DNA from 4 places in the Allobosea sp. 05T439 genome. Region 4 is predicted to be linked to each of the others. Evidence: predicted binding sites of a transcription regulator. Region 4 holds the regulator's gene; each other region holds the start of a gene.
What was found. Region 4 encodes PhoB, which activates phosphate uptake and scavenging genes when phosphate is short. Its sites were predicted from a motif close to TGTCATNNANCTGTCAT; they were not measured.

Region 1 (4,451 bases), on a different contig from region 4:
TCGCGCGCTCGCTCTGCATGAGCCCGAAGATCATGCTGTTCGACGAGCCGACCTCGGCGCTCGACCCCGAGATGGTCAAGGAGGTGCTCGACACCATGGTGAGCCTGGCCGAGGAGGGCATGACCATGCTCTGCGTCACCCATGAGATGGGCTTTGCGCGCCAGGTCGCCGACCGCGTCATCTTCATGGATGCCGGCCAGGTCGTTGAGATGAACGAGCCCAACGAGTTCTTCAAGAACCCGCAGCACGAACGCACCAAGCTCTTCCTCAGCCAGATCCTGCACTGAGGCCGGGCAAGACTTGAACCATGCGGCGCGCCGAACCCTCGGCGCGCCGCAACTGCGTCAAGGTTAGAGCGAGGACCGAGCGTCGTCTGCCATAGTGGACGCTGCCATGGCGATTGATCCAACAGGCATAGATAGAGATAGCCCCCCGTATCTCTCCACTATCGGCGCGATCAAATTCCGGAACAATTCGGGATGTACCCCGTTCTTGCCTGCAGAATGGAGGAACGCATCATMAGATTCATCATTCCGACGATGACTGCTGTCCTGCTTGCGACGAGCGGCGCCTATGCCCAGTCGATCAACATTGGACCGGGCGGCGTCTCGGTCGATCCACGCTCGCCGCGCGAGCGCGCCATCGACCGCGAAATCCGCCGCGAAGAGCGCATGCGCGATCGCGCCCGCTGGGAGCGCAGCAGCTGGCGCGGCGATTGCCGCACCGTGAGGACCATCGAGGAAACGCCGCGTGGCGAGATCAGGCGGACGACGCGGGTCTGCGATTGATCTCCCGCTGAAATGTGCAAGAGAAAGCCCGCCCTGGTGATCCGGGGCGGGCTGCTGATCGTTGGGGCTGGCTTATTTGGCGTCGCGGGCCTTCACGGCGGCATCGGGGAAGTCCGAGAACAGCCCGTCGATGCCGAGATCGAAGAAGGCCTTGTACTCGGCAGCGGGATCGCTCTTGAAATTCGAGGTTAGCCGCTTCGGCTCGCTGCGGAACGTCCAGGTATGGACGAAGAGTCCGGCCGCATGCGCGTCCTTGACGACATTGGTCGGCGCGATCAGCACCCGATCCTGCTCGTCGATCTTGCCGTCGCCGTTCAGATCCTTCGGCTTGCCGTCCTCGCCGATCGTCTGCTTGCCGGCGAGGATATAGGGCTTCCACGGTCCGACGCCGTCGGCATAGGTCTTGATCTCCTTCAGCCCGTCGGCCGTGACCAGGTCCTTGAAGGTGCGCTTGTCGCCGGTGACGACGAAATCGTAGGGCTTGTCGAAGGGCGCGGCCAGCACGATGCCGCCATCCTTGTCGACGTCATCGGCATCGACGAGCTGGACGAGGCGCAGTTGCGTCTTGCCGCGCAGATATTTGAGATTGGCCGTCTCGAAGCTCTGGATGATCACGGGCGAGGACTTTTCGGTCCAGCCGGCCGCCTTCAACTGATCGAGCAGGCGGTCCTCGAGCGGCAGCCCGATCGCGGCATGAAAGATCGGGTGCTTGGTCTCGGGATAGATGCCGATGGTGCGGCCGGTCCGGGTGCTTTCGGCCTTGGCGAGATCGATGATCTCCTGCAGCGTCGGGATCGGGAACTTGCCATTATGCGACTGGTCGCGATCGGGCATCGCCTGCTTGGCGCGCAGCGTCTTGATCTCCGCGAGGGTGAAATCCCCGGCGAACCAGTCATTGGTGTCGACACCGTCGACCTTCCTGACAGTCTTGCGAGCAGCGAATTCCGGTCGCTCCGAAACGTCCGTGGTGCCGCTCAGCATCGGCTCGTGCCGTGCGACGAGTACGCCGTCCTTGGTCGCGACAAGATCCGGCTCGATGAAATCGGCGCCCTGTTCGATCGCCAGCTTGTAGGATTCGAGCGTGTGCTCGGGCCTGTGGCCGCTGGCGCCGCGGTGACCGACGATGAGGGGCTTCTTCCCATCGAGGGTCGGCACGGGGTGGGCGAAGGCGGGCGATGTGGCAGCAACGCCGCCGCAGGCAAGGGCGGCCAGCAACGTGGCCGAAAGTAGCGTCTGTTTCATCGGATCTGTTCCCTGATCGCGGCAAGAGCGCGCGACCATGATCAGACGATATGACAGCTCCGTGAAGTGGTCTTGTGCCGCAAGGACAACTTTGTGGCGAGGCGCGGGGGCGCTGCCCGTCCGGTCTGTATCGTGGCGCGTCCTGACGGACGACGATCGAGAGGCCCGGCAGAAGCGTCGCCCGGCCAAGCCAGAGCGACGCTTGTGATCGGCTGCGGGCTCAGCGCTTGTTTTCGAGCGTCGTCTTGGCGTCGAGGCGCTTCTGCGGGGGCGGCGTCAGGTCTGGCGGCGCTGTTGTGGCGCAGGCCGTGAGGGCCAGGGCAAGAAGACCGGCAAGCGTGATTCGGCAAAAGCGCTGCATGGCGTGGTTTCCACTTGATCGGAGCGATCGCCCCCGGTGTGCCGCTGACGACGACGCTTCGTCAAGCAGACGGCTTCACATGGTAATACGTCGATTTTCAAGCTGGACGCAGCAAGCGCAACCAGCCTCGGTTGCCGGATCATCCTGCGATGAGGACCGTAAGCCCGGGAAGCCCGGCTCGCCATGCGGATTGCGGCATTCGGGGAGAGTGCCGCAAGATCGGCCGGAGTGGTGGCCCGGTCATGAGCGCCCGTGAGCGGCGGAGCAGAACGTCTGCTCAACCGGGACGGAATGTCCGGGACATGCCTTCGCCTCAAGTATCCGGTCGAGACGTTGTTGCCCCTGCCTCGTCTATATGACACCACAGCGCCGAGATTATGCCGCACACGCCGGCACCAGACGGAACGACGCAATGACCCCTGCCGCCCGCATCAGCGCCGCCATCGAGGTGCTGGACGATATCATACAGCGTCGCCGGCCGGCATCCGACGCCCTGAAGGATTGGGGTCTGTCGCGGCGCTTTGCCGGGTCGAAGGATCGTGCCGCAATTGCGACCCTGGTCTATGACGCGCTCCGCCGCCGCTCCTCCTCGGCCTTCGCCATGGGCGAGGAGACCTCGCGCGCGATGGTTCTCGGCATGCTCGCCGGCCTGCGCGAACTCCGGATGGAAGAGATCGCCGAACTGTGCTCGGGCGAGAACCACGCGCCCGCGCCGCTGACGCGCGAGGAGGCGACCCGGCTGATCACCTTCGATCTCGACGACGCACCGGGCTGGGTCCGCGCCGATGTGCCTGAGTGGCTTTGGCCTGCTTTCTCAGCGAGCTTTGGCGAGCAGGCCGTGTCGGAAGGCGCCGCACTGGCCGATCGTGCGCCGATCGATATCCGCGTCAATCGCCTTAAGTCGAATCAGGCCAAAGTGTTGGCGGAACTCGCTCATCTTGGAGCGGAGGCGGGGGCATGGTCCCCTGATGCGATCCGCTTCCTGCCGGGGGCGGATGGGCGCGGCCCTTCGCTGCAGAGCGAGCCGAGCTTCTTCGAGGGCGCCTTCGAGATCCAGGACGAGGGCTCGCAGCTCGTCTCGCTACTGGCCGGCGCCAAGCACGGCGAGACCGTGGTCGACCTCTGCGCCGGCGCCGGAGGCAAGACGTTGGCTCTCGCTGCCCAGATGCAGAATCAGGGTCGCCTGTTCGCGACCGATCTCGATAGCCGTCGTCTGGCGCCACTGCATGAGCGTCTGGCGCGCTCGGGCGCCAGTATCGTCCAGATCCGCGTCCCGCGCAGCCGCGGCCATGAATCCCTCAGCGAAGTCATTGGCGAGGCCGATCTCGTCCTGGTCGATGCGCCCTGCACCGGTTCCGGCACCTGGCGGCGTAATCCCGACGCAAAATGGCGCGTCAGACCGGGCGCGCTCGCCGAGCGGATCAAGGACCAGGCCGAGGTGCTGGCGCGCGCAGCCCGCCTGGTGAAACCCGGCGGTCGTATTGCCTATGTCACCTGCTCGGTGCTTCCGGATGAGAATGACGGGGCCGTTTCAGGGTTCCTGCAGCGCCACCCCGGCTTCACCCTCGTGCCGAGCCAGGAGATCCTGTCGTCGAGGGAAGGCGACTTTGCTTTGCTCGCGCGGTTCTCGACCGCGCTTGGCCTGCAATTGTCGCCGCAGCGCACCGGGACGGACGGATTCTATCTGGCTTGCGTCAGGCGCGAGGCCTGAGGCGCGCTTGCGCCGTTGCGCCTGCGCGCGTGATGGCGTAACCGGGCGCGATGACGAGCAAGCCCCACGACTCCATCCTCATCATCGATTTCGGTAGCCAGGTCACGCAGCTGATCGCGCGTCGCGTACGCGAGATCGGCGTCTATTGCGAGATCGCGCCGTTCCAGTCGGCCTCCGAGGCCTTTCAGCGGATGAAGCCGAAGGGTGTCATCTTTTCCGGCGGGCCGGCCTCGGTGCCGGATGAAAATTCGCCGCGTGCGCCCCAGGAAGTCTTCTCGGCGGGCCTGCCGCTTCTCGGCATCTGCTATGGTCAGCAGACCATGGCGCATCAGCTCGGCGGCAAGGTCGA
Region 2 (5,246 bases), on a different contig from region 4:
TGCCCGAGGTCGCTGCCAAGCTGCAAACGCTGATCCTGGAGCGGGGGGCGCCGCTCCTCGAGAAGCTGGGTGGTGGCAAGCTTGCCCAGGATGCCCAGAATTCACTCGGAAATCTCGTCGGCGAAGCAACCAAATGGGTCGGCAGTGTCCTGCAATCGCTCTGGTCCGGGGGGACCGCGATCATCGGCGTGTTCTCGCTGCTGGTTCTGACCCCCGTCATCGCCTTCTATCTGCTGGTCGACTGGGACCGCATGTGCGCGACCGTCGACAGCTGGTTGCCGCTCGACCATCGCGACACCATCCGCGGCCTGCTGAGCGAGATGGATAAGGCGATCGCCGGCTTCCTGCGCGGCCAGGCGCTGCTCTGCATCCTGCTCGGGACCTTCTATGCCGTCGGATTGAGCATCGTCGGCGTCAACTTCGGCGCGCTCATCGGCATCATCAGCGGCTTCCTCTCCTTCATCCCCTATGTCGGCTCGCTGACGGGCCTCGTGCTGTCGGTCGGCGTCGCGATCGTGCAGTTCTGGCCGGAGTGGACTTGGCCGTTGGTGACGCTCGGCGTCTTTGCCGCCGGTCAGTTCATCGAAGGCAACATCCTGCAGCCGAAGCTCGTCGGCGACTCGATCGGCGTGCATCCGGTCTGGCTGATGTTCGCGCTGCTTGCCTTCGGCTCTCTCTTCGGCTTCGTCGGGCTCCTGCTTGCGGTTCCCTTGGCGGCAGTCATCGGGGTCTTGAGCCGTTTCGCGCTTCGGCAGTATCTGGCGAGCAACATCTATCATGGCGGCGATGTTTCGAAGTCCGCCGAAGCCCGCAAGCGTCTCGGAGCCGATGTCTGACCATACAAGCCGCCCGCGTCAGCTCGCCTTCGACCTGCCCGTCGACAGCCGCCACGGCGTCGAGGATTTCCTGATCGGCCCGTCCAACGAAGCCGCCTATGGGATGATCGAGGCCTGGCCGCACTGGCCCGAGGCCTGGCTGCGCCTGGTTGGCCCGGAAGGGGCGGGAAAGACCCATCTKGCGGCGATCTGGGCCAAGGCGGCCCATGCCTGGGTCATGCCCGTCTCCGAGGTGACCGAGGAGAACGTGCCGCACCTGATCTCCGGAGGGGCGCTCGTCGTCGAGGATTGCGACAGACGGCCTCGCGACGAAGCCGCCCTGTTCCACCTCTTGAACGCGATCAAGGCGAAGCGCGGCTCGCTGCTGCTGACCGCACGCGCAGCTCCCGATCAATGGGGCGTACGTATTCCCGACCTGTTGTCGCGCCTGCGGCTGGCGCCCCATGCGACGATCGCGCCGCCGGACGATGCGCTGCTGCGGGCGCTGCTGGTCAAGCTCTTCATCGACCGGCAGCTCATCGTCGATGCCGGCATCATCGAAGCGCTGACGCTGCGGATGGAGCGCTCGTTTGCCGCGGCGCGTGCACTGGTCGACGCGCTCGACAGGCTTTCGCTGGAACGCGGGCGGCGCGTCACGCGCGCCCTGGCCGGCGAGGTCCTGGCGGACCTCTTTCCGGATGATGCGAACTGAACAGGCAGCGCAGCCAGGCAGGTTGGAAGGAGAGCGGTATGGCCGACGGACGTGAGATCCGGCTGTTTTCCTACGGCACATTGCGCCAGAGGAACGTCCAGCTCGCCACATTCGGCCGAGAGCTCGAAGGCCGTGACGACGCCCTTGTCGGCTTCGCCCGCACAATGGTCGAGATCACCGATCCGGAGGTGATCGCCACCAGCCGCGAGACGCATCATCCGATCGTGACCCGGTCCGGCAATCCTGCCGACGAAGTGGCCGGAACCGTCTTCAACATCACAGCCGCGGAGCTCGCCGCGGCCGATTCCTACGAGGTCTCGGATTAGCGCCGGATTGCGGTGTGGCTCAGATCCGGGACCGAGGCGTTKGTCTATGTCCGGGCTGCGGACGCGTCCTGAATCGAACGTTCAGGCCGCGCCTTCCGAAGCCGACTTGGCCGACGGCCCAACGAGGCGTGCATGCATGGCCTCGATCAGAAGTTCATGCGCACGGGCTGCGATCGCGTCGAGCGAGGGCGTCCGCACGAACATCGCGGCCGCCTTCTCGCTGAGCTCCTCGCGGCTCGGCAGGACCGGCAGATGCCATTGCGCAACGGCGTCCTGGGCCTGCTGCTGCATTTCGGCCAGCCGGTCACCCGCACGTTGCTGCAGTTCGGCGAGCGCTTCGCGCAAATCGGCGAGCGTCATCGTCGGCAGATGCAGCTCCGACAGGGCAGGGCTCGCCGCATAGGCTTCCCGGAAGGCGCTGACGACGCGGTCCAGCGGCACCGAAGCCGCAAGCCGCTCGGCAGAGCGTTCGATGACGCGCGGCGGCAGGGCCTGCGAACGATCGACGACGGCCTGCGGCGGCGCCTTCAGGTCCCAGACCGCGCCGATCTTCGAGAGACCGAGGATCACGTAATAGGTCGGGTCCCACTGCCACCAGCGGAAGCCCTGACGCACGCTGTACTGATAGGCGTGGTGGTTGTTGTGCCAGCCTTCGCCCATGGTGATGATCGCCAGCCACCAGTTGTTGCGGCTCTCGTCGCCGGTCACATAGTCCTTGTCGCCATGCACATGCGCGAGCGAGTTGATGCAGAATGTCGCGTGATAGACCGCAACCGTCGACCAGAAGAAGCCAACGATCAGGCCGGCCCAGCCGCCGATCGCGAAGCAGAGGCCGGCAAGCAGGATCGCGGGCGCCAGCTCGAAACGGTGCAAAAGGCGCAATTCGGGGAACTTCGTCAGGTCCTGAATCGTTGAATCGTCGAAGGTGCTGTGATCGCGGCTGAAGATCCAGCCGACATGCGAATAGGCGAAGGATGTCATGACCGGCGAATGCACGTCATGCTCGGTATCGGCATAGCGATGATGGTGACGGTGCTTGGAGGCCCACCAGAGCACGCTCTTCTGCGCCGTCGATTGGGCCAGCAGCGCGAGCAGGAACTGCCCGAAGCGGCTGGTCTTGTAGGAGCGATGTGAGAAATAGCGGTGATAGCCACCGGTGACCGCGAACATCCGCAACCAGTACAGCCCGATCGCGAGCCAGACCGAGGTKCAGGTCACACCGCTCCAGAGCGCCCCGAAACAGGCGAGATGCGCCAGCACGAAGGGAACGGCGGATGGGTAGACGATGTCGCCATCATCATGAGGGGCAGTGCTGTCGCTCAAGAATGCTCTCTGTGGGGTTCGCGCGGATTCGCCGCTTCGGTGCGGCACGGGCCGCATGTCCAGCGGCACCAAACAGGACGAGCCGGCGCCGCGCAAGTAGGCCACTCGCCGCAGCATGGCAAGGAAACCACGTGGGAAGGCAATTGGTTCGAGGCAACGCAGGAATAGCACTCGCCCGTCATCGAAGCGTCACGCTAGGATGGCTTCAAGTTTGACAGGCGGGCGATCTCGGCCCGGCTTGCGTTCGAGACGAGGGCGAAACTCATGAATATCGAACCGACAAACGTGAAGGCCGCGGACATCGCGCCTCAGGTCGGTCCCATCGGTCTGCGCCATTCGCCGGCCCGCTTCGTCAATCGCGAGCTGTCCTGGCTGCAGTTCAACCGTCGGGTGATGGAGGAGGCGTCGAACCGCAACCATCCTCTGCTGGAGCAGCTCCGCTTCCTCTCGATCTCTGCCAATAATCTCGACGAGTTCTTCATGGTCCGCGTCTCGGGCCTGCGCGAGCAGCTCAAGGCGGGTGTCGTCACGCCCAGCCAGGATGGATTGACCCCGGCCGAGCAGCTGATCGAAATCGCCAAGGCGACGGCCGATCTTACCGCCGACCAGCAGGCGCGCTGGGTCGAACTCAAGCGCGAGCTGGACGATAATCGGATCGTGCTGCTGGGGCCGAAGGACATCGGTGCGCAGCACCGCACCTGGCTCGAGGACCACTTCCTCCATCTCMTCTTCCCCGTGCTGACGCCATTGGCGATCGACCCGGCGCATCCCTTTCCCTTCATCCCCAACCTTGGCTTCACGCTGGCGCTGGCGCTGGAGCGGATCAGCGATGGCCGGCAGCTCGACGCGCTGATCCGGGTTCCCGGGAAGATCGACCGCTTCATCGAGCTGCCCGATCTGGCACGCGACGGCGTGCACCGCTTCATCACGCTGGAAGACACCGTCTCGCTCTTCATCGGCAAGCTCTTCCCTGGCTACGACGTCAAGGGAACCGGCTCGTTTCGCGTCATTCGCGACTCCGACCTCGATATCGAGGAGGAGGCCGAGGATCTGGTCCGCGTCTTCGAGACGATGCTGAAGCAGCGCCGCCGTGGCGTCGTCATCCGTCTCGAGGTCAGCGACGGCATGCCGCCGCATCTGCACCGGCTGATCGTGCGCGAACTGAAGGTCGATCCCGACGAGATCGTCCAGGTCGATGGTATGATCGGGCTGAACGAGCTCTCGCAGCTGGTCGGCGTCGACCGGCCGGACCTCAAGTTCAAGCCGTACAACGCCCGCTTCCCCGAGCGCATTCGCGAGCATGGCGGCGATTGCTTCGCCGCGATCCGCCAGAAGGACCTGCTCGTCCACCACCCCTATGAAAGCTTCGACGTCGTCGTGCAGTTCCTGCAGCAGGCGGCGCATGACCCCAACGTCGTCGCCATCAAGCAGACGCTCTACCGCACCTCATCGAACTCGCCGATCGTCAGGGCGCTGGCCGAGGCTGCCGAGGCGGGCAAGTCGGTGACGGCCCTGGTCGAGCTCAAGGCGCGCTTCGACGAGGAGGCGAATATTCGCTGGGCCAAGGATCTGGAGCGCGCGGGCGTGCAGGTCGTCTATGGCTTCATCGAGCTGAAGACCCACGCCAAGCTCTCGATGGTGGTGCGGCGCGAGGCCGGCCAACTCGTCAGCTACTGCCATATCGCGACCGGCAATTATCACCCGATCACGGCGCGCATCTACACCGACGTCTCCTTCTTCACCGCCGATCCGGTGATGGGGCAGGACGTCGCGCGCGTCTTCAACTTCATCACCGGCTATGCGGAGCCGGCCGAGCTGGAGCAGATGTCCGTCTCACCGGTGGGGCTGAAACAGCGCCTGCTGTCCGACATCGCCGAGGAGATTGCCCATGTGAAGGCAGGCCGCAAGGGTGCGATCTGGGGCAAGTGCAACTCGCTGGTCGACCCCGAGATCATCGACGCGCTCTATGATGCGAGCCAGGCCGGTGTGGAGATCGACTTCGTCGTGCGCGGCATCTGCTGCCTGAGACCCGGAATTCCGGGGCTGTCGGAGAACATCCGGGTCAAGTCG
Region 3 (5,246 bases), on a different contig from region 4:
CTCCGCCTTGCGCGCGGTGCGGACGAAGAAGTCGAAATTGACGCTGGCATCGGCAGGGCTGCTGGGATGGCGCCAGGAGTTCATATGGCTGCCCGGGCCCTGCAGCATGATGCCGAAAGTGATGGGTTTCTTGCTCATGGAACGTGCTCCGGTGGAGAAAGTGGTCAGGCCGCGGCCGTCAGGACTTCGTCGGCGAGCAGCGCGATCGACGCGAGCCGCTGCTGCCGGGCGGCTGCCGGCGTATCGAGGATGAATTCAGCGATGCCGAAGCGCCGGTGCAGCGCATCGAGCTCGCGCCGGACCCGGCCCGGCGTGCCGGCGACGATGCTCGGGCGGCGCAACTCCGTGCGGTAGGAGGTCACGCCCGCTTGCCGGGCGTATTCCGCGGCCTGCGCTTCGCTGCCGACATTGAGAGCCTGACCATCGTTGAGGTAGAGACGCACGATCTGCAGCCCGTCCGCGATCCGTTCGGCTTCCACGTTGCTCTCGGCGGCCAGCGCGGTCACCGCGAGGAGCGGCGTGCCAGGGCCTCCTGCATTGGCGAAGGCCTCGATGCTTGCCTCGATCGCTGCGTGATCGCCATTGAGCTGACCGGCAAAGACGAACTGCCAGCCCTGTTCGGCGGCAAGTCGCGCGCTTTCCGGGCTGCCGCCGAGCAGGAAGCGCTGCGGCACCTCGGGCGGGATTGGCGCTACAAGGGGCCGGTCGAGGGCCTGGCCAGCGTCCGTTCCGTGATCGAGATAGGCGCCGAGTTGGCGCAACTGCGTGCCGAACTCGCGCCGGACGGCGGGATCATGTCCCCATTGCAGCGCGCGCGTGGCCAGTGGCAGTCCGCCCGGCGCCTTGCCGATGCCGAGATCGACCCGGCCCGGTGCGAGTGAGGCGAGGACGTGGAAGTTCTCCGCCACCTTGTAGGGGCTGTAATGCTGGAGAAGGACGCCGCCCGACCCGACCCGAATGCGCGAGGTGCTGGCCAGGATATAGGCCGCCAGCACTTCCGGAGAGGAACTGGCGACGCCCGCCATGCCATGATGCTCGGCGAGCCAGAAACGGTGATAGCCCCAGCGCTCCGCATTCTGAGCAAGTGCGACCGAGCGGGCGAGGGCGATGCTGCCGGTCTCGTCGTCGAAGACGGGGCTCTTTTCGAGCAGGCTGAGGCGATAGGTCATTGGAGCGGCCTTCGTGAATGCAGGTCTGCGTGCGGGTTTGGGGCGGGTGGAATCAGAGCGCCMGCAGGCCGAGCGCCGCCGCGGCCTCGTCCGCCATCCAGCCGAGGCGCTCGTAGTCGCCCCGCCAGTAGACGAGGGCCGCTTCGTCGGCGCCGAATCTGACGGCCCGCACGCGGCCGATGACGATGCTGTGGGAATGGCGCTCGATCAGTTCCTCGACTTCGCAGTCGAGGGAGGCGAGCGTGCCCACCAGGAGTGGGGCGCCGGTTGCGGCGGTGGTCCATTCGGCGTGCCGGAAGCGCTCGACGCCCTTCTCGCCGTTCCGTCCGGCGAAGCGATCCGCGATCTGCTTCTGCGCCGCATTCAGGAAGTTGATGCCGAAGGTGCGATACCGCTGCAGGGTCGGATAGCTCGACGATGTGCGGTTGAGTCCGAACATGACGGTCGGAGGCTCGGCCGAGAGCGAGGCGACCGAGGTCGCCGTGAGGCCGGTCCGATCCTCGCCTGCGCCGGTCGTGATGACACTGACCCCGCCGGCGAGGTGGCGGAAAGCGGCACGGAATGCTGCTGCTTCGTCGCGAATCGTGGGCGAAGCTGTTGGCAAGCGCGTGACGATGCTCATGGGGAATCCTTCAAGCCATGCGGGCGGGTTTGGACGCAGCGATCTCGCAACGGCTGTCGATCAAGCCGTGCGTTCGCCGACCGAGCCGGCCAGCGGCCGAGCCGAAAAGAGGGGTGGTGGGACGTTCCGAGCGGGCCAGAACACTGTCTGACCCAAATCCGAGGCGTCGACGGTGTTCGGCATGGCTCCGCCCCGGCCGAGCTGAGCGGCGTTACCCACGCGGGATCAGGAGGAGCGGGGCGCGGTGCCGTTCAGGCCCGGCACGCAGGAGCGTTCAACATCGATGCGCCCGATCAGACGCAGTTTTATGAATATAAAGTGGAATTCTCTTCGATGTTGATTCAGTCATGAACGTGTCTCCAGCAATCGGGAGCCCACGAATGCATTCGTGGTGCTTTTAGCTTTGGTGACGCGGTGCAAGCTGCTCCAGCAAATCCCGCGATCGACACCGTCGATACTATGATCATTCTGCATCAGGTTGCTTCGGTCAATGAAACGTCTTTTCAAAGATCGCTCTCGAACCGGGATAAACGCCTCTGGACGGCGAGGTGCTCGAAAGGCTTTGCCTCATGCGCTGGACGTACGTGACCTGCGGGGCATCCCGCCTTCGTCAGCGCGCAACTCCGACATTGCTGGCGCACCGGCAGCGCGCTGGGCAGAGACGCAAGGTCACCATTCCAGCTTGGCGAACACTCGCAAGATGGCTGCCCTGGCTTTCATCCAACAGTCATCCCGGCGTCATCCAGGCGACCTAGGCAGGCGGCCTCACAGCTGGATTGCCGAGAATGAAACGCCAGAATGTTCTCCTGATCGTCGTCGACCAATGGCGCGCCGATTTCATACCGCATCTGATGCGGGCCGAGGGGCGCGATCCCTTCCTGAAGACGCCGAATCTCGATCGCCTTTGCGCGGAGGGCGTGACCTTCCGCAACCATGTCACGGCCTGCGTGCCTTGCGGTCCGGCCCGGGCCAGCCTGCTCACCGGCCTCTACCTGATGAACCACCGCGCCGTGCAGAACACGGTGCCGCTCGACCAGCGCCATTTCAATCTCGGCAAGGCGCTGCGCGCCATCGGCTATGATCCTGCGCTGATCGGCTACACCACGACGACGCCCGACCCGCGTGCGACCTCGAAGAACGACCCGCGCTTCCTCGTGCTCGGCGACCTGATGGACGGTTTCCGTTCGGTCGGCGCCTTCGAGCCCAATATGGACGGCTATTTCGGCTGGGTGGCGCAGAACGGCTTCGAACTGCCGGAAAAGCGCGAGGATATCTGGCTGCCGGAGGGCGAGGACTCGGTGCCGGGCGCGACCGACAAGCCGTCGCGCATCCCCAAGGAATTCTCCGACTCGACCTTCTTCACCGAACGCGCGCTGACCTATCTGAAGGGGCGCGCCGGCCGGCCGTTCTTCCTGCATCTCGGCTATTATCGTCCGCATCCGCCCTTCGTTGCGCCGGCGCCCTATCACGCGATGTACCGCCCGGAGGATATGCCCGGGTTGGTGCGGGCGGAATCACCGGAAGCCGAGGCGGCTCAGCATCCGCTGACCAAGTTCTACATCGACTCGATCAAGCGCGGCTCCTTCTTCCACGGCGCAGAAGGCTCGGGCGCGACCTTGGACGAGGCTGAAATCCGCCAGATGCGGGCGACCTATTGCGGCCTGATCACCGAGATCGACGACTGCCTCGGCCGGGTTTTCGCCTATCTCGACGAGACMGGGCAGTGGGACGACACGTTCATCGTCTTCACCAGCGATCATGGCGAGCAGCTCGGCGACCACCACCTGCTCGGCAAGATCGGCTTCAACGACGAGAGCTTCCGCATTCCGTTGGTGGTGAAGGACCCGCGCGGAGCGGATGAGCGTCGCGGTGCGATCGAGGCCTCCTTCACCGAGAGTGTCGACGTGATGCCGACCATTCTCGACTGGCTCGGCGGCGAGGCGCCGCGCGCCTGCGACGGGCGCTCGGTGATGCCGTTCCTCAGCGAGGGACGGCCGGCGGATTGGCGCAGCGAGCTGCACTACGAATACGATTTCCGCGACGTGCACTACTCCCAGCCGGAGCAGGTGCTGGGCCTCCACATGGATCAGTCCAGCCTCTGCGTGATCCAGGACGAGCACTACAAATACGTCCATTTCGCCGCGCTGCCGCCGCTCTTCTTCGACCTCGCCAAGGATCCGCACCAGTTCGTCAATCTGGCCGAGGACCCGGCCTATGACGCCCTGGTGCGCGACTATGCCCAGAAGGCGCTGTCCTGGCGGCTGATCCATGCCGACCGGACCCTGACCCATTTCCGCTCCGGCCCGCGCGGGCTCGAGGAGCGCGCTCCCAACGCCACCCCCTCAGGAGATGAACAATGGTCGGTTCCTTCACGCGTCGCGGCGCAATAGCGCTCGGCGGCTCGGCCCTCATTCTGCCGCGCTTTGCGATCGCGCAGGCCGATAACCGGCCCTCGATCACCATCGCAGTGCAGAAGATCGCCAATTCCAACACGCTCGACGTGCTGCGCGAGCAGTCCAATGTCGGTGAGCGTGTCTTCTTCTCGTCGATCTGGGAGGGGCTGATCGGCCGCAACTGGCTCGGCAATCTCGAGACGGTTCCCGGTCTTGCCACCGAGTGGAAGCGCATCGACGACAAGACCGTCGAGCTCAAGCTGCGCCGCGGCGTGAAGTTCCATAACGGCGATGAGCTGACGGCGGAGGACGTCGCGTTCTCCTTCAGCAAACAGCGCATGTTCGGCGACACGCAGCCGTCGCAAGGCAAGACGATCTCGGTCGACTTCGTCGTGGGTGGTGGCCGCGCCAACAAGGAACTGCCGGCGGAAGTGCCGGCGGTGGCGCGCCGCTCCTGGCCGGCTCTGCTCGGCATCGAGATCGTCGACAAATACACGGTGCGCTTCGTCAACGGCACGCCCGACGTGACGATGGAGGGCCGCATCTCGCGCTATGGCAGCGAGATCATGAATCGTCGCGCCTTCGAAGAGGCGAAGACCTATAGCGACTGGGCGACCAGGCCGGTCACGACAGGCCCCTACCGGATCGCCGAGTATCGCCCGGACGTCTCGCTGTTGCTCGAGGCCCATGACGAGTACTGGGGTGGCCGCCCGCCGCTGAAGTCGATCCGTTTTGTCGAGGTGCCGGAGACGGCGTCCCGCATCAACGGGCTGCTCTCCGGCCAGTACCAGTTCGCCTGCGATATCCCGCCGGACCAGATCTCGCAGATCGAGAAGAATCCCGCCTTCGAGGTACAGGGCGGGACCATCCTCAATCACCGCCTGACGGTGTTCGACAAGAACCATGCGCAGCTGCAAAATCCGCTGGTTCGCCGCGCCATGACACATTCGATCGACCGGCAGGCGATCGTCGAATCGCTTTGGGCCGGCCGTACCGTCGTGCCGAAGGGGCTGCAATGGCCCTATTATGGCGAGATGTACCACGCCGATTGGGCGGTGCCGG
Region 4 (5,246 bases):
GACGATGCGCGAGGCGCTGGACCAGCAGTGCCGCCTCGTGATCGGGCCGCAGATCGATGGTGATGACCGCCCTGCCCTCGCGCAGGATCGTCTCGCGAATCGGGGCAGAGAGTGCATAGACCGCGCCGCCTTCCAGACCCGTCGCATCGATCATCGCCTCGCCGGGCACGGATTGGCCGCCGAAGCTCAGGACGATGCGCTTCAACGGTACTCCGGCAAAACGCTCTCGCATGGTCTGGGACCAATCGACCGTGAAACCGCCATTGGCCGGGCGCAGCGGCGCGATCGCAACGCCGCGCGCCGCCAACAAGGGTGCCCAGCCACCATCCGAACCCAGCCGTGGCCAGCTCGCACCGCCGAGCGCGAGCAGCGTCGCGTCGGGCCGCGCCTCGACATCGGCGCCATCGCGGCTCCGGAACGTCAGAGCTCCCGCTTCGCTCCAGCCGGTCCAGCGCTGCCCAGGCGCGAAGGCGACGCCGAGACCATCGAGCCGGCGCAGCCATGCCCTCAGCAGGGGCGAGGCCTTCATGGCGCGCGGGAAGACGCGGCCGCTGCTGCCGACGAACGTGTCCTGCCCGAGCGCATCGGCCCAGTCGCGCAGGGATTGTGGCGGGAAGGCGCGAATGGCCGGCTCCAGCCAGGCTTGCGCATCGCGATAGCGGGGCAGGAACCTGTCGAGCGGTTCGGAATGGGTAAGGTTCAATCCGCCGCGCCCGGCCAGCAGGAATTTGCGGGCCGGCGAGGGCATGCGATCGTAGATCGTGACGGTGTCCCCGGCTGCCGCAAGGCGCTCGGCCGCGATCAGCCCGGAGGGCCCTGCTCCAATAATGGCGACGTGATGTGTGGGCATCGGTCCGGCTTGCCGTCAGCGCGCCCTGCGGTCAAGGGTAATCCCGCCCCGAAGGCCATCGACAGGGACGAACCATGCCGACCATCGCCGCCTATTTCGGCGCAGCCATTCTCGAAATCGCCGGCTGTTTCGCGTTCTGGGGCTGGCTCCGGCTCGACAAGCCCATCTGGTGGCTCGTACCCGGACTGTTTTCGCTCGCCCTGTTCGCCTGGCTGCTGACGCTGGCGGAGAGCGAAGCCGCCGGACGGGCCTATGCCGCCTATGGCGGCGTCTACATCGTCAGTTCGCTCGCCTGGCTCTGGGCCGTGGAAGGCTTTCGCCCCGACCGCTGGGACATTATCGGTGGGCTGATCTGCCTCGCCGGCGCGGCGATTATTATCGCAGGGCCGCGCGAGGGTATCGGCCCGAAAGGTGGATTGCGGTTTTCGGGAAGGCCGATGCAACCATAGACGGTTAGATCGTCGGGCGGATTCGATATCCGGCCCGATGATCCAAGTCCCCGATGATCCAAGTCTCAGCTCCGCGCAAAGGTCTCGTCGAAGGCATAGCCGGCACCGCGCACGGTCCGCAGCGGGTCCTTGGCGTTGTCAGGAGTGATCGCCTTGCGCAGCCGGCCGACATGGACGTCGACGGTGCGCTCGTCGATATAGACGTCGCGGCCCCAGACCGCGTCGAGCAGCTGGGCCCGGGAATAGACCCGCCCCGGCGCCTGCATCAGGAATTCGAGCAGGCGGAACTCGGTCGGGCCGAGATGCAGCTCGCTGCCTGAGCGGCGGACACGGCGGGTGGTGCGGTCGAGTTCGAGATCGCCGGCGGCCAACAGGCCGGCGACATGACCCGGCTTGGCGCGGCGTAGCAACGCCTGGATGCGGGCGATCAGCTCGGGCAGCGAGAACGGCTTGACGACATAGTCGTCGGCCCCGGTGGCGAGGCCGCGCACACGCTCGGTTTCCTCGCCGCGGGCGGTGAGCATGATGATCGGCACCCGCTCGGTATCGCGACGGGTCCGCAGCCTCCGGCAGAGCTCGATGCCGGAAAGGCCCGGCAGCATCCAGTCGAGCAGCACGAGGTCCGGCGTATGATCGCGCAGATGCAGCTCGGCATCGTCGCCACGCGCGACGCTGTCGACCTCGAAGCCCTCGGCTTCGAGATTGTAGCGCAGCAACAGGGTCAGCGGCTCTTCGTCCTCAACGATCAGGATGCGTGCAGGCATGTCTCACTCGGTCCCAAAGGTGTCGGGCGCCGGTCACTKACCGGTGGCGGCGTCCAGAAGGATATTGGTCGTGTCGAGCTTCGGGCGGGCTGCGTCCAAGGCTTCGCCCGTGACGAGATAGTGGATCGTCTCGGCGATGTTGGTGGTGTGGTCGCCGATGCGCTCGACATTCTTGGCGCAGAACAGGAGATGCGTGCAGAAGGTGATGTTGCGCGGGTCTTCCATCATATAGGTGAGCAGCTCGCGGAAGAGCGAGGTATAGAGCGCGTCGATCTCATCGTCGCGGCGCCAGACCTCCATGGCCTTCTGCTCGTTGCTGACGGCGTAAGCGTCGAGCACGTCCTTGAGCTGGGCCTGAACCAGGCGGCTCATATGCTCGAGGCCGACGACCGCGCGCGACGGCGGCTGGAACTGGCCGGAGATGGCGACCGCGCGCTTGGCGATATTCTTGGCGAGATCGCCGACACGCTCGATATCGGCGGCGATGCGGATGGCGGAGATCAGCTCGCGCAGGTCGTTGGCGAGCGGCTGGCGCCGGGCGATGGTGAGCACCGCCTTCTCCTCTACCTCGCGCTGCAGATTGTCGAGGCGCTGGTCGGCGCTGATGACCTTCTGTGCCAGCCCGGTGTCGCGGCGCACCAGGGCGACTGTCGAATCGCCGAGCATGCGCTCCGACATGCCCCCCATCTCGGCCAGGCTGCGGCGGATCCCCTCGAGATCGGCATCATATGAGCGGACGATGTGATCAGTCATCGCGGCGTATCCTTTGTCGGCAAAGCAGTTGGAAGGCTGGGCGCCGGTTCAGCCGAAGCGGCCGGTGACGTAGTCCTGCGTCTGCTTCTTGTGCGGGTTCATGAAGATGGTGTTGGTGGCGTCGAATTCGATCACCTCACCGAGATACATGAAGGCGGTGTACTGCGAGATACGCGCCGCCTGCTGCATGTTGTGGGTGACGATGACGATGGTGAAGTCGGTCTTGAGCTGCTCGAGCAGGTCCTCGATCTTGCCGGTCGAGATCGGATCGAGCGCCGAGGTCGGCTCGTCGAACAGGATGACTTCCGGCTTCTGGGCAATGGTCCGCGCAATGCAGAGGCGCTGCTGCTGGCCGCCGGACAGGCCCATGCCGGAGGTCTTCAGCTTGTCCTTGACCTCGTCCCAGAGCGCGGAACGGCGCAGCGCACCCTCGACGCGGTCATCGAGCTCGGATTTCGGTGGCTTCTCGTAGAGGCGGATGCCGAATGCGACATTGTCGTAGATCGACATCGGGAAGGGCGTCGGCTTCTGGAACACCATGCCGACGCGCGAGCGCAGCTCGTTCACATCGATATCGTTGCTGATGACGTTGCGGCCGTCGAGCAGGATCTCGCCGGTGGCGCGCTGCTCGGGATAAAGCGAGTAGATCCGGTTGAAAATGCGCAGCAGGGTCGACTTGCCGCAGCCCGACGGTCCGATCAGGGCCGTGACATGGCGGTCCCGGAAGTCGAGATTGATGTTCTTCAGCGCCTTGTGCTCGCCGTAGTAGAAATCGAGGTTCTTGACCGCGATCCGGACGGGGGCCTCGGCATCAAGCGCTTGCGGGCTCAGTTCCAGCGTCGAAAGCATCGACTTGTTCCTTCAGATCGAACGCGACGAGGGTTTAAGGCCGTTCATTTGCCGCCCCGCACGATACGGCGGGCGATAAGCGAGAGGCACAGGATCGAGACGGTGATGATCAGCGAACCGGCCCAGGCGAGTTGCTGCCAGTTCTCATAGGGGGCGGAGGCGAACTGGTAGATCGTCACCGGCAGGTTGGAGACGCCGCCGACGAGGCTGGGCGAGAACCAGAAATTGTTGTTCAGCGCAGTGAAGATCAGCGGCGCCGTCTCGCCGGCGATGCGCGCCAGGGCCAGCAGGATACCGGTGACCATGCCGGATTTCGCCGCCCGCCAGGTCACGCTGGTGATGACGACCGAAGGCGGGGCGCCGAGCGCAGCACCGGCTTCACGCAACGAGCTCGGCACGAGGCGCAGCATGTCCTCGGTGGTGCGCACGATCACCGGGATCGCGATGATGCCCAGCGCCACGCCGCCGGCCCAGCCGGAATAGCCGCGGAATGGCTCGACCAGGATGACGTAGACGAAGAGGCCGATCAGGATCGACGGCGCCGAGAGCAGGATGTCGTTGATGAAACGGATCAGGTCCGCGAGCTTGGAGCCCTTGCCGTATTCGGCAAGGTAGGTGCCGGCGAGCACGCCCACCGGCGTCGCCACGGCGATGCCGAGGAAGGTCAGCACGATCGAGCCGACAATGGCGTTGGCAAGGCCGCCCCCCTCGCTGCCGGGACCGGGCGTCACCTGGGTGAAGGTCGCGACGGAGAGCCCGCCGATCCCCTTCACGAGCAGCATGCCGAGAATCCAGAACAGCACGAAGATGGCGAGAAGGGTGAAGCTGGTGGCGATGATCTTCATCGCCCGATCCGCGGTGCGGCGCGCGGGGCGGACGCGGCCCCAGACCTGATGAGGCGTCGTTGCGGGCGGGGTGACGGCGCTGTTCATGGCCAGGCTCCGCTCAGAAGGACTTGACGCGCGCGACAAGGATACGCGCGATCACGAGGACGACGAAGGTGACGAAGAAGAGGATGCAGCCGAGCGCGATCAGCGCGTTGAGCTGCAGGCCCATCGCCTCGTTGAATTCGTTGGCGATGCGCGAGGCAATGGTCGAGCCGGGGTCCATGATCGAGGCCGAAAGCCGGTTGGCATTGCCGACGACGAAGGTCACCGCCATGGTCTCGCCAAGCGCGCGGCCAAGACCGAGCATGATCGCGCCGATGATCGAGACGCCGGCCTGCGGCACCAGCACATGGCGCACGACCTCCCAGGTCGTGGCGCCGATGCCATAGGCGCTCTCACGCAGCACGGACGGGATCTGCTCCAGCATGTCGCGGGTGATCGAGGCGATGAAGGGGATGATCATGAAGGCGAGGATGATGCCGGCCGTCAGGATGCCGAGCCCCGAGGGCGAGCGCGAATACAGCACGGTGCCGACCAGCGGAATGCCTTCGACGATGTTCGAGACCGGGATCTGCACATATGCCGCGAAGAGCGGCACGAAAACGAAGAGACCCCACATGCCGTAAATGATCGAGGGCACGGCGGCGAGCAGCTCGATCGTCGTCGAGACCGGGCGCTTGAACCAGGGCGGCGC

Region 1: AC1DIO_RS15555 (glycerophosphodiester phosphodiesterase) is a predicted target of PhoB. The motif match lies at 2,081-2,097, and genes of this name have one in related genera.
Region 2: AC1DIO_RS28145 (RNA degradosome polyphosphate kinase) is a predicted target of PhoB. The motif match lies at 3,353-3,369, and genes of this name have one in related genera.
Region 3: pehA (phosphoric/sulfuric ester hydrolase PehA) is a predicted target of PhoB. The motif match lies at 2,506-2,522, and genes of this name have one in related genera.

The regions. Positions count from the first base shown of each region.
Region 1 covers NZ_JBFTKP010000012.1:149-4,599, forward strand. The annotation lists partial or broken gene AC1DIO_RS15545 (amino acid ABC transporter ATP-binding protein) at 1-287, shown strand, start outside; gene AC1DIO_RS15550 (hypothetical protein) at 480-788, shown strand; gene AC1DIO_RS15555 (glycerophosphodiester phosphodiesterase) at 861-2,030, opposite strand; gene AC1DIO_RS15560 (hypothetical protein) at 2,251-2,391, opposite strand; gene AC1DIO_RS15565 (RsmB/NOP family class I SAM-dependent RNA methyltransferase) at 2,804-4,102, shown strand; gene guaA (glutamine-hydrolyzing GMP synthase) at 4,153-4,451, shown strand, end outside.
Region 2 covers NZ_JBFTKP010000036.1:42,576-47,821, forward strand. The annotation lists gene AC1DIO_RS28125 (AI-2E family transporter) at 1-836, shown strand, start outside; gene AC1DIO_RS28130 (P-loop NTPase family protein) at 829-1,527, shown strand; gene AC1DIO_RS28135 (gamma-glutamylcyclotransferase family protein) at 1,566-1,853, shown strand; gene AC1DIO_RS28140 (acyl-CoA desaturase) at 1,935-3,176, opposite strand; gene AC1DIO_RS28145 (RNA degradosome polyphosphate kinase) at 3,441-5,246, shown strand, end outside.
Region 3 covers NZ_JBFTKP010000004.1:122,770-128,015, reverse strand. The annotation lists gene AC1DIO_RS06185 (LLM class flavin-dependent oxidoreductase) at 1-138, opposite strand, end outside; gene AC1DIO_RS06180 (LLM class flavin-dependent oxidoreductase) at 165-1,169, opposite strand; gene AC1DIO_RS06175 (flavin reductase family protein) at 1,222-1,791, opposite strand; gene pehA (phosphoric/sulfuric ester hydrolase PehA) at 2,577-4,181, shown strand; gene AC1DIO_RS06165 (ABC transporter substrate-binding protein) at 4,148-5,246, shown strand, end outside.
Region 4 covers NZ_JBFTKP010000008.1:131,033-136,278, forward strand. The annotation lists gene AC1DIO_RS11750 (TIGR03862 family flavoprotein) at 1-850, opposite strand, end outside; gene AC1DIO_RS11755 (YnfA family protein) at 925-1,299, shown strand; gene phoB (phosphate regulon transcriptional regulator PhoB) at 1,365-2,063, opposite strand; gene phoU (phosphate signaling complex protein PhoU) at 2,097-2,816, opposite strand; gene pstB (phosphate ABC transporter ATP-binding protein PstB) at 2,865-3,665, opposite strand; gene pstA (phosphate ABC transporter permease PstA) at 3,710-4,597, opposite strand; gene pstC (phosphate ABC transporter permease subunit PstC) at 4,611-5,246, opposite strand, start outside.